DNA from 2 places in the Vibrio tasmaniensis genome. Region 1 is predicted to be linked to the other one. Evidence: predicted binding sites of a transcription regulator. Region 1 holds the regulator's gene; the other holds the start of a gene.
What was found. Region 1 encodes MetJ, which represses methionine synthesis genes. Its sites were predicted from a motif close to TTAGACNTNTANANGTCTAA; they were not measured.
Positions count from the first base shown of each region.

Region 2: a site for MetJ is predicted at 2,130-2,149, ahead of metE (5-methyltetrahydropteroyltriglutamate--homocysteine S-methyltransferase). Genes of this name have one in related genera too.

Region 1 is NZ_AP025510.1:258,686-263,116, forward strand. Features, by position in the region: gene OCV44_RS01175 (malic enzyme-like NAD(P)-binding protein) at 1-1,208, shown strand, start outside; gene metJ (met regulon transcriptional regulator MetJ) at 1,448-1,768, opposite strand; gene OCV44_RS01185 (O-succinylhomoserine (thiol)-lyase) at 1,977-3,158, shown strand; gene OCV44_RS01190 (bifunctional aspartate kinase/homoserine dehydrogenase II) at 3,161-4,431, shown strand, end outside.
Region 2 is NZ_AP025510.1:1,248,887-1,253,317, reverse strand. Features, by position in the region: gene metE (5-methyltetrahydropteroyltriglutamate--homocysteine S-methyltransferase) at 1-1,941, opposite strand, end outside; gene OCV44_RS05820 (LysR substrate-binding domain-containing protein) at 2,221-3,132, shown strand; gene OCV44_RS05815 (DUF4250 domain-containing protein) at 3,288-3,488, opposite strand; gene OCV44_RS05810 (hypothetical protein) at 3,638-4,318, opposite strand.

The sequences.
Region 1 (4,431 bases):
ATGAGTTCCCAATTCCAGGCAAAATTGCCGTAGAACTGACGAAGCCTGCAAACTCTGCAGAAGACCTAGCACTGGCATACAGCCCAGGTGTAGCTGAGCCTGTTCGCGAGATCGCACAGAACGTCGATAACGTTTACAAGTACACAGGTAAAGGCAACATGGTTGCAGTTATCTCTAACGGTACTGCAATTCTTGGCTTAGGCAATCTTGGTCCTATTGCTTCTAAACCGGTTATGGAAGGTAAAGCGCTACTGTTTAAGCGTTTTGCTGGTTTAGATTCTATCGATATTGAAGTAAAACACCGCACAATCGATGAGTTCGTTGATACGGTTGCGAATATCGCAGATACATTTGGCGGTATTAACTTAGAAGACATCAAAGCACCAGACTGTTTTGAAATCGAGCGTCGCCTGATTGAGCGTTGTGATGTACCTGTATTCCACGATGACCAACACGGTACTGCGATTGTTACGGCAGCAGGTATGCTGAATGCGATTGAGCTTCAAGGTAAGAAACTGGAAGAGTGTAAGATCGTTTGTTTAGGTGCTGGCGCAGCAGCGGTTGCTTGTATGGAGCTACTGATTAAGTGTGGCGCTCAGCGTGAGAAGATCTACATGCTTGACCGTAAAGGTGTGATCCACACTCGTCGTGATGACTTGAATGAATACAAAGAGCTGTTCGCAAATAACACCGACAAGCGCACGCTTGAAGATGTTATCGAAGGCGCTGATCTGTTCTTGGGTGTATCGGGTCCTAATCTGCTACCAGCTAAGGCTCTTACGCTGATGGCTGATAAGCCGGTTGTGTTTGCATGTTCAAACCCAGATCCAGAGATCAAGCCTGAGCTTGCACACGAAGTTCGTTCTGACCTAATCATGGGTACAGGCCGTAGTGATTACCCTAACCAAGTAAACAACGTACTTTGTTTCCCATTCATTTTCCGTGGTGCACTAGACGTGCGTGCGAGCGAAATCAATGACGAAATGAAGCTAGCGGCGGTTAAAGCGATTCGTGAACTAGCGAAAGAAGAAGTTCCAGCTGAAGTATTGGCAGCTGCGGGCGAGACTGCACTGGAGTTCGGTAAGGGTTACATCATTCCTAAGCCAATGGACCCGCGTCTGCTTCCTCGCGTTGCAAAAGCAGTTGCTGAAGCGGCTGTTGAGTCTGGCGTTGCTCGAATTGAGATGCCTGCTAACTATATGGCTTAATGCCTTAATGCCTTAATGCCTTAATGCCTTAATGCCTTAATGCCTTAGTAGCTTAGTAGCTTAATAGCTTAGTAGCTGTTGCTCTATTGAGCGAAAAAGAATAATAAAAAACCGACTCATAGGAGTCGGTTTTTTTATGTCTATCATTCACAGCGCAGCTACAGATAACGTAGTGGGTGATGTGACAAATAGGGTTCAGCTATAGCGAATCAATAATGAAGGCGGTGACTGAGTTGTTTTTATTCTTCGTCAAACGCTTCGAACTCGATGCCCATCTCTGTCATCAGTTTTTTGACTTCAGTCGGGATGTCGTCTGGACGATCTTTACGAAGGTCTTCATCCGTTGGCAGTGGTTGGCCAGTGTACGCATGTAGAAAGGCTTCGCACAGTAGCTCACTGTTTGTTGCATGGCGTAGGTTGTTGATCTGGCGGCGAGTGCGCTCGTCAGTAAGAACCTTTAACACTTTTAGAGGGATAGAAACTGTAATTTTCTTTACTTGTTCGCTTTTCTTTCCATGCTCAGCATATGGGCTTATGTATTCACCATTCCAGTCGGCCATTGCGTACCTTCATCACTTTAGTTGTTAGAATAAATTAATAGTGCTGATTTTAGCGGGATTTACTGCCATAAGCAAAGACATATAGACGTCCGGAAGTGTTGACGTCTCACGTTTATGAAAGTAAAGTGAGTAACATATATCTAACACAGCCACAAAATGCCGACAAGCAGCTGTGATTCTCAGACGCAAAACTTGTAAGGAAGCACCTATGAGCAGCCGGAAGCCAGCAACCATCGCAGTACGTACTGGTATCGAGTCAGACACGCAACACCATGCCGTTGTCCCACCTATTTATCTTTCGACTAACTATGGGTTTCCCGCTTTTGGTGAAGTGCCAAAGTACGATTATACCCGCTCTGGTAACCCAAACCGCGGTCTATTAGAAACGGCACTATTTGAGCTTGAGTCTGGTAAAGGCGCGGTTGTTACTAACTGTGGTACGTCGGCACTTAACTTATGGGTATCCGCTTTCTTAGGTGGCGATGATCTTATTATTGCACCGCACGACTGCTATGGCGGTACTTACCGTCTGTTTAACACACGCTCACTCAAAGGTGACTTCAAAGTTCTGTTTGTTGATCAATCGGATCAAGCCGCACTGGATGCTGCGATCGCGCTTAAGCCAAAGTTAATCTTAATCGAAACGCCATCGAATCCATTGGTTCGTGTGGTTGATATTGCAGAAACTTGCCGTAAAGCGAAAGAAGTAGGTGCTCTGGTTGCTGTCGACAACACGTTTTTGACGCCTGTGTTCCAAAAGCCTTTAGAGCTGGGTGCGGATTTTGTTATCCACTCAACCACCAAGTACATCAACGGACACTCAGATGTCATTGGTGGTGTTGTAGTTACTAAGACAGAAGAGCACGCTGAAGAGCTAGCATGGTGGGGTAACTGTATTGGTGCAACCGGCACACCATTTGATAGCTACATGACGCTACGTGGTATTCGTACGCTAGGTGCACGTATGCGCGTTCACGAAGAGAGCTCACGTGAAATTCTGACGGCTCTGCAACAACAAGATCTGGTGGGTACGATTTACCACCCAAGCCTTCCTGAACATCCGGGTCACGAGATCGCGAAGAAACAGCAGTTGGGCTTTGGTTCCATGCTGAGCTTTGAATTTTCGGGATCTTTTGAAGCACTTAAATATTTTGTGGATAAATTAGAGCTATTTTCTTTGGCTGAATCATTGGGCGGTGTTGAAAGCCTGATTTGTCACCCAGCGTCGATGACTCACCGTGCTATGGGCGAAGCAGCATTAGCAGAAGCGGGTGTTTCTCAACAATTACTGCGCCTTTCTGTTGGCCTTGAAGATGCAGAAGACTTGATTGATGATCTCAAGCAAGCGTTTGAAAAAACACAAGGCTTTATCGCAGAAGGGGAGGTTTAATAATGACAACCTTTCGCCAGCTACATAAATTTGGTGGCAGCAGTTTAGCGAACCCTGAGTGTTACCAACGCGTGGTCAATATTCTTAGAGAATACTCGTCAGCTACTGACTTGGTCGTGGTATCGGCTGCGGGTAAAACAACTAACCGCTTGATTGAGTTTGTTGAAGCGCTCGACAAAGATGGTCGTATTGCGCATGAATGTCTACAAACCCTTCGTCAGTTCCAGCTTGAGCTGATTGAAGCGCTGCTTGAAGATGAGTCTGCGGCTCAGCTAACGGCCACTATTCAACAAGAATTTACTGCTTTAGGTGAGCTAACTGCTCCTCTAAGCGAATCGCAAAAAGCACAGGTGTTAGGACACGGTGAGGTTTGGTCTTCACGTTTGTTAGCTGCTCTGTTGTGCCAACATGACTTACAAGCAGTTGCTCAAGATGCGCGTGCCTTTTTACGTGCAGAAGCGGGTGCTCAACCCGAAGTGGATCGCGCGCGTTCTTATCCTCTGATTAAAGAAGTTTTGGCTCAGCATACGCATTGCCGAGTGGTGATTACGGGCTTTATGGCTCAGAACTGCGAAGGTGAAACAGTACTGCTTGGTCGTAACGGTTCAGATTACTCAGCAACCGTGATTGGCGCTTTGGCTGAAGTTGAACGTGTGACGATTTGGAGTGACGTGGCAGGCGTTTACAGCGCTGACCCTCGTTTGGTTTCGGATGCGTGTTTGTTGCCTCTGCTTCGCCTTGATGAAGCGAGTGAACTCGCTCGTCTGGCGGCTCCAGTGCTCCATAGCCGAACGCTACAGCCTGTGGCTCAAAGTGCTATGGATCTCAGCTTGCGCTGCAGCTACCAGCCGGAGGCGGGCTCTACACAGATAGAGCGTGTACTGGCATCGGGTCGTGGCGCAAAAATCATTACCTCTCTGGATGAAGTTCTGATCGTTCAGCTGACCTTTGGTCATGGCCATGATTTTGACCGCTTAGAAAGTGAAGTTCTTGAAGGTCTTAAACGAGCTCAACTTGAGCCGCTTGCTTATGAGCTTGAACCCGATCAGCACTGTTTGCGCCTTGCTTATACAGAAGAGATCGCTGGTGGCGCTTTAGAATATCTACAAGACCACGCGATTGAAGCGGAAATTAAGCTTAAAGAAGGCTTCTCTCTGATTGCGGCGGTGGGTGCTGGTGTGACTAAGAACCCGAACCATTGTTATGGATTCTACCAACAACTCAAGAGCTCACCGGTTGAGTTTATCTCAGAAGCAAACTCAGGCTTGAGCTT
Region 2 (4,431 bases), 990 kb from region 1:
GGCATCCACTGCCCACTCTAAGTATTCTGCATGGTCACGTTTTTTCAGAGGTAAACCTTCGCGAATAGCAGGTTCATCGATTTGGATAATATTGATGCCAGCGTCTTGTAAATCAGATACCTCATCACGCAAAGCAAATGCCAGCTGGTTGGTGATCTCTTTACGCGAGATATCTTCACGCGGGAACGTCCAACACAGAATTGTCACAGGCCCAGTCAACATGCCTTTCATCTGCTTTGAAGTTAGAGATTGAGCATAAGTCGACCATTCTACTGTCATCGGTTTTTCACGCTCAATATCCGCAACCACAATCGCCGGTTTCACGCAACGAGAGCCATAGCTTTGTACCCAACCAAACTTAGTGGTTTGGAAGCCTGCTAGGTTTTCTGCAAAGTACTCCACCATGTCGTTACGCTCGGCTTCACCATGCACAAGTACATCCAAATCTAGCGCTTCTTGTCGTTTAACGGCATCTGCGATGTGGCCTTTCAATGCGGTTGTGTATTCCGCTTCATTCAGTTTACCAGTTCGGTAAGCACTACGCTGAAGACGAATCTCCCCTGTCTGTGGGAACGAACCAATGGTTGTCGTTGGTAACAGCGGTAACCCGAGAACTTCAGACTGATGCGCTGCGCGCTCTGCGTATGGAGCACTTCGCTCTGCCAGTGCTTTGGTAATGGTATTGAGTCGAGCCTGAACTTGCGGCTTGTTTACATGAGTCGCGCTCTTACGAGCAACAATAGGTTGGCTGTAAGTCTCACACGCTAAAATGGCATTTTGATCGCCGTCTAACGCCGCCCCCAACAAGCTCACCTCGGTCACTTTCTGTTTTGCGAAGGCAAACCAACTTTTCACTTCTTCGCTGAGCGTTTCTTCTAACTCCAAATCAACAGGGCTATGCAGCAATGAACATGAACTTGCGATCCAAAGCTTATCTCCTAGCTTGTCTTTCACAGGTTGCAGTAACTCAAGCTGCGCGGCTAAGTCAGCTCGCCACACATTGCGTCCATTGATTGCGCCTGCCGAAAGCACCCAGTCTTGTGGTAGCTTGTTCACCACTTCATTGAGTTGCTGCGGTGCTGCAGCCAAGTCGATGTGTAAACCGTTGACAGGCAGTTCTACGATTTTGTCTAACGTGTCTGTTACCGAATCAAAGTAAGTGGTAAGCAATAGTTTCACATCGCCTTGAATCACTTGATACGCCAGTTTGAATGCATCTGCCCATGTTTTTTCAAGTTCCAGAGAAAGGATAGGTTCATCGATTTGAACCCACTCAACACCCAACTTGGATAGCTTTGCCAGAATCGCTTGGTAAGCGGTAAGAAGGCGCGGAAGTAAAGATAAGCGGTCAAAGCCCTCTTCTACTTCTTTGCCTAAGTATAAGTAAGACAGAGGGCCTAATAGAACTGGCTTCACCTTATGCCCGGCTTTAATCGCTTCACTCACTTCGTCAAACAGCTGCGGCCAACTTACTTCGAATGAATCATCTTTACTGAATTCAGGCACAATGTAGTGGTAGTTAGTGTTGAACCACTTGGTCATATCAGACGCAGCTGTACTGTCTTTAGTGCCATCATTAGCAGTATGCGTACGACCGCAGCAAGTAGATTGAACTTGAGACTGGCCGCGACCGACACGGAATAAGGTATCTAAATCAGGAAAGGCTTTTTCATCTTCAGAGCCACCAGCATGGCGCTTGGGAACGTGGCCTAGAAGTAGAGTCGTAGTTAGTACATGGTCATACCATGCGAAGTCACCCGCAGTTGCAAAGCTTAGATTCGCCTCAGCTTGTACATTCCAGTTACGATTTCTTAGCTCGCTACCGAGCTGCTTAAGTTCTGATTGGTCAATCTCACCACGCCAGTATTTCTCTAGTGTAAATTTGAGTTCGCGTTTTTCACCGATACGTGGGTAGCCAAGAATATGCGTTGTTGTCGTCATGAGTCTGTTCCTTATTCGATAATTTTAATTTCCGGTCAGGCTACCTTTGGTGATTTTGCTCTCTCACAAAGGCGTCTGGATGGCTAAACTATCTACCCAATCTGTTCGATGAACAAGGTCCAAATATTCATCTTGTTTATTAATAATTTTCATCTTTAATAATCTAGTCGCTAATTTATCAAATCCATCTGGACATCTAGACGTTTACAAACGAAAGAAAACACCGTAGGGTGATTATTAAGAAATATTGAATTGGCTTAGGGAATATGAGGAATACTCATGATAGAGCTTAAACACCTTCGAACATTGACCACCTTGAGAGATAGCGGCTCGCTGACGGCGACCGCAACTTCTCTTCATCTGACGCAGTCGGCACTTTCTCACCAGTTGAAAGACCTTGAGGCCCGTATTGGCGGTCAGCTTTTTTTGCGTAAAACAAGGCCGGTTAAATTTACCTCGGAAGGCGAAATCTTGTTAAAACTGGCTGATGAGATACAGCCACAAATCGCCAAAGCTGAAAACGAACTCGCAAGCCTAAAAGAAGATGTGAATGGTCGATTGCACATGGCGATCGAGTGTCACTCATGCTTCCAATGGTTAATGCCCGCTTTGAAGGAGTACCAAGTTGCTTGGCCAAGTGTAACCCTTGATTTCTCATCAGGGTTTGGCTTCGAACCCCTACCCGCACTCATGGCTGGCGAACTCGACTTAGTGATCACCTCAGACATTCAGCCGCGTTCAGAGGTTCACTACGAACCACTCTTTGATTTTGAGATGCGTTTGATCACCGCAATCAACTCACCTTTGGCAGAAAAACAGAGCATCGAACCGCAAGATCTTAGCGATATCACCATGCTCTCTTACCCGGTTCAAAAACAGCGCCTCGATGTAGTGAAGCACTTTTTGCAACCCGCAGGCGTTGAACCAAAGAAATGGAAACAAGCAGACAACACATTGATGCTGGTGCAAATGGTGTCGGCAGGACTTGGGGTTGCTGCGTTACCAAACTGGGCAATCAGTGAGTTCTCGAGACAAGGCTTGATAGCCAGCAAACCGTTAGGTAAAGGGCTTTCAAGAAGACTGTTTGCAGCGGTAAGAAACTCTGAGAAAGACAAACGTTATCTGCAGGCTTTCTTTAGTACGGCAAGGCAACAGAGTAAGAGCCACCTAGATGGGATTGAGGTTGTTTAAGAGACTCGTTGTTGGGTTAATTTATGCATGCGTTGAACCTGATATGTATGCGCCAGAAACAAAAAAGTCACAGATTATCTGTGACTTTTTTATTACCAAGACCGACAACAGGCAATGAGTATTAATTCGCGATAGAAGAAACTCTCATTGTGAGCTTATCTTGGGTAAGACTTGAACTGATTAGTCAATGGGTCGTATTGATAGCCCAACATATCAAGCTTGCCCACGACACTTTCTATATCCATTTCATACATACTGATCAGCTCTTCAAAGCTATCGCACTCTAGGCGAAGTTTTTCATTCACGATTCCAAGCAAGATAATGCTATCGAAACCTTTGACGTTGCTTAAATCCATCTCGTACTCCTTACGAACACACCGACTAGAATTAAGTTTAGAACGCTTACCAACGCCATGCTAAAAAACTGATCACACTTCTTAATGAGAGTTACTGATAAATGAAAGTACATGATTAATGAGCGTACGTAATGAATGAAAGTGCACGACTAAAGCGCCCAAACTGGCATTAAACCAACAGCCGCCGCCAATAACATCAACAGTGAAATCGTTAGCTGAAGCTTTTCTGGGGTTTTAACGAACAACAAATGCCAACACCACACCACGATAGCTGAGATTAGCAAAGCAAAGCTAAACAGCAGAGTTGAAATCATTGGCTCTAATTGAGCTTCAGACAGAGAGTAAACATTGATGACCGTCGCCAAAACCACCAGCATGCCGGTTAATACGCCCACAACGGGCAGAACACGGTGAAACGCCTGTAAGCGCGTTCTTGCAATCGTCAGTAGTAAATGACCAAACGCAGCCCCCAATAAGGCCACTAATAATAAAGTAGTAATAATACCGACAGTGGTTACTTGTTCCGTCGCTTGAATAGCAACGTATGACAGCGCTAAACCACTAGCTAAGTACATCACCCAAATAGGGCCAGAATCTCGAGTCTTCTTGGTTTGAACTTGAGAGTAGAAATAAAAGATCGCGAACACGACCAGAAAGGCTTCAATTCTTAATGAGGCAACAGCAAGCCAAAGCACGCCAATCGCAGGCAACATCTTGTGAATGCGGCCACGTTGTCCCGGGCAAATATCCCCTTTCACTAAGATGAGGGTTAAGATCAGTTGGGCTCCTAATAGCATAGGAGCAAATTGTACTAATAACGTTTCGACCATTGTGGATCTACTTCTTCAGACTTATTTTCGCGAATAATATCAAAAACTGGTGCGAACACTAATCAAAATCACAAATTAGCAACGTTATTCGAGGCTTCAACTATGCTGTTGTA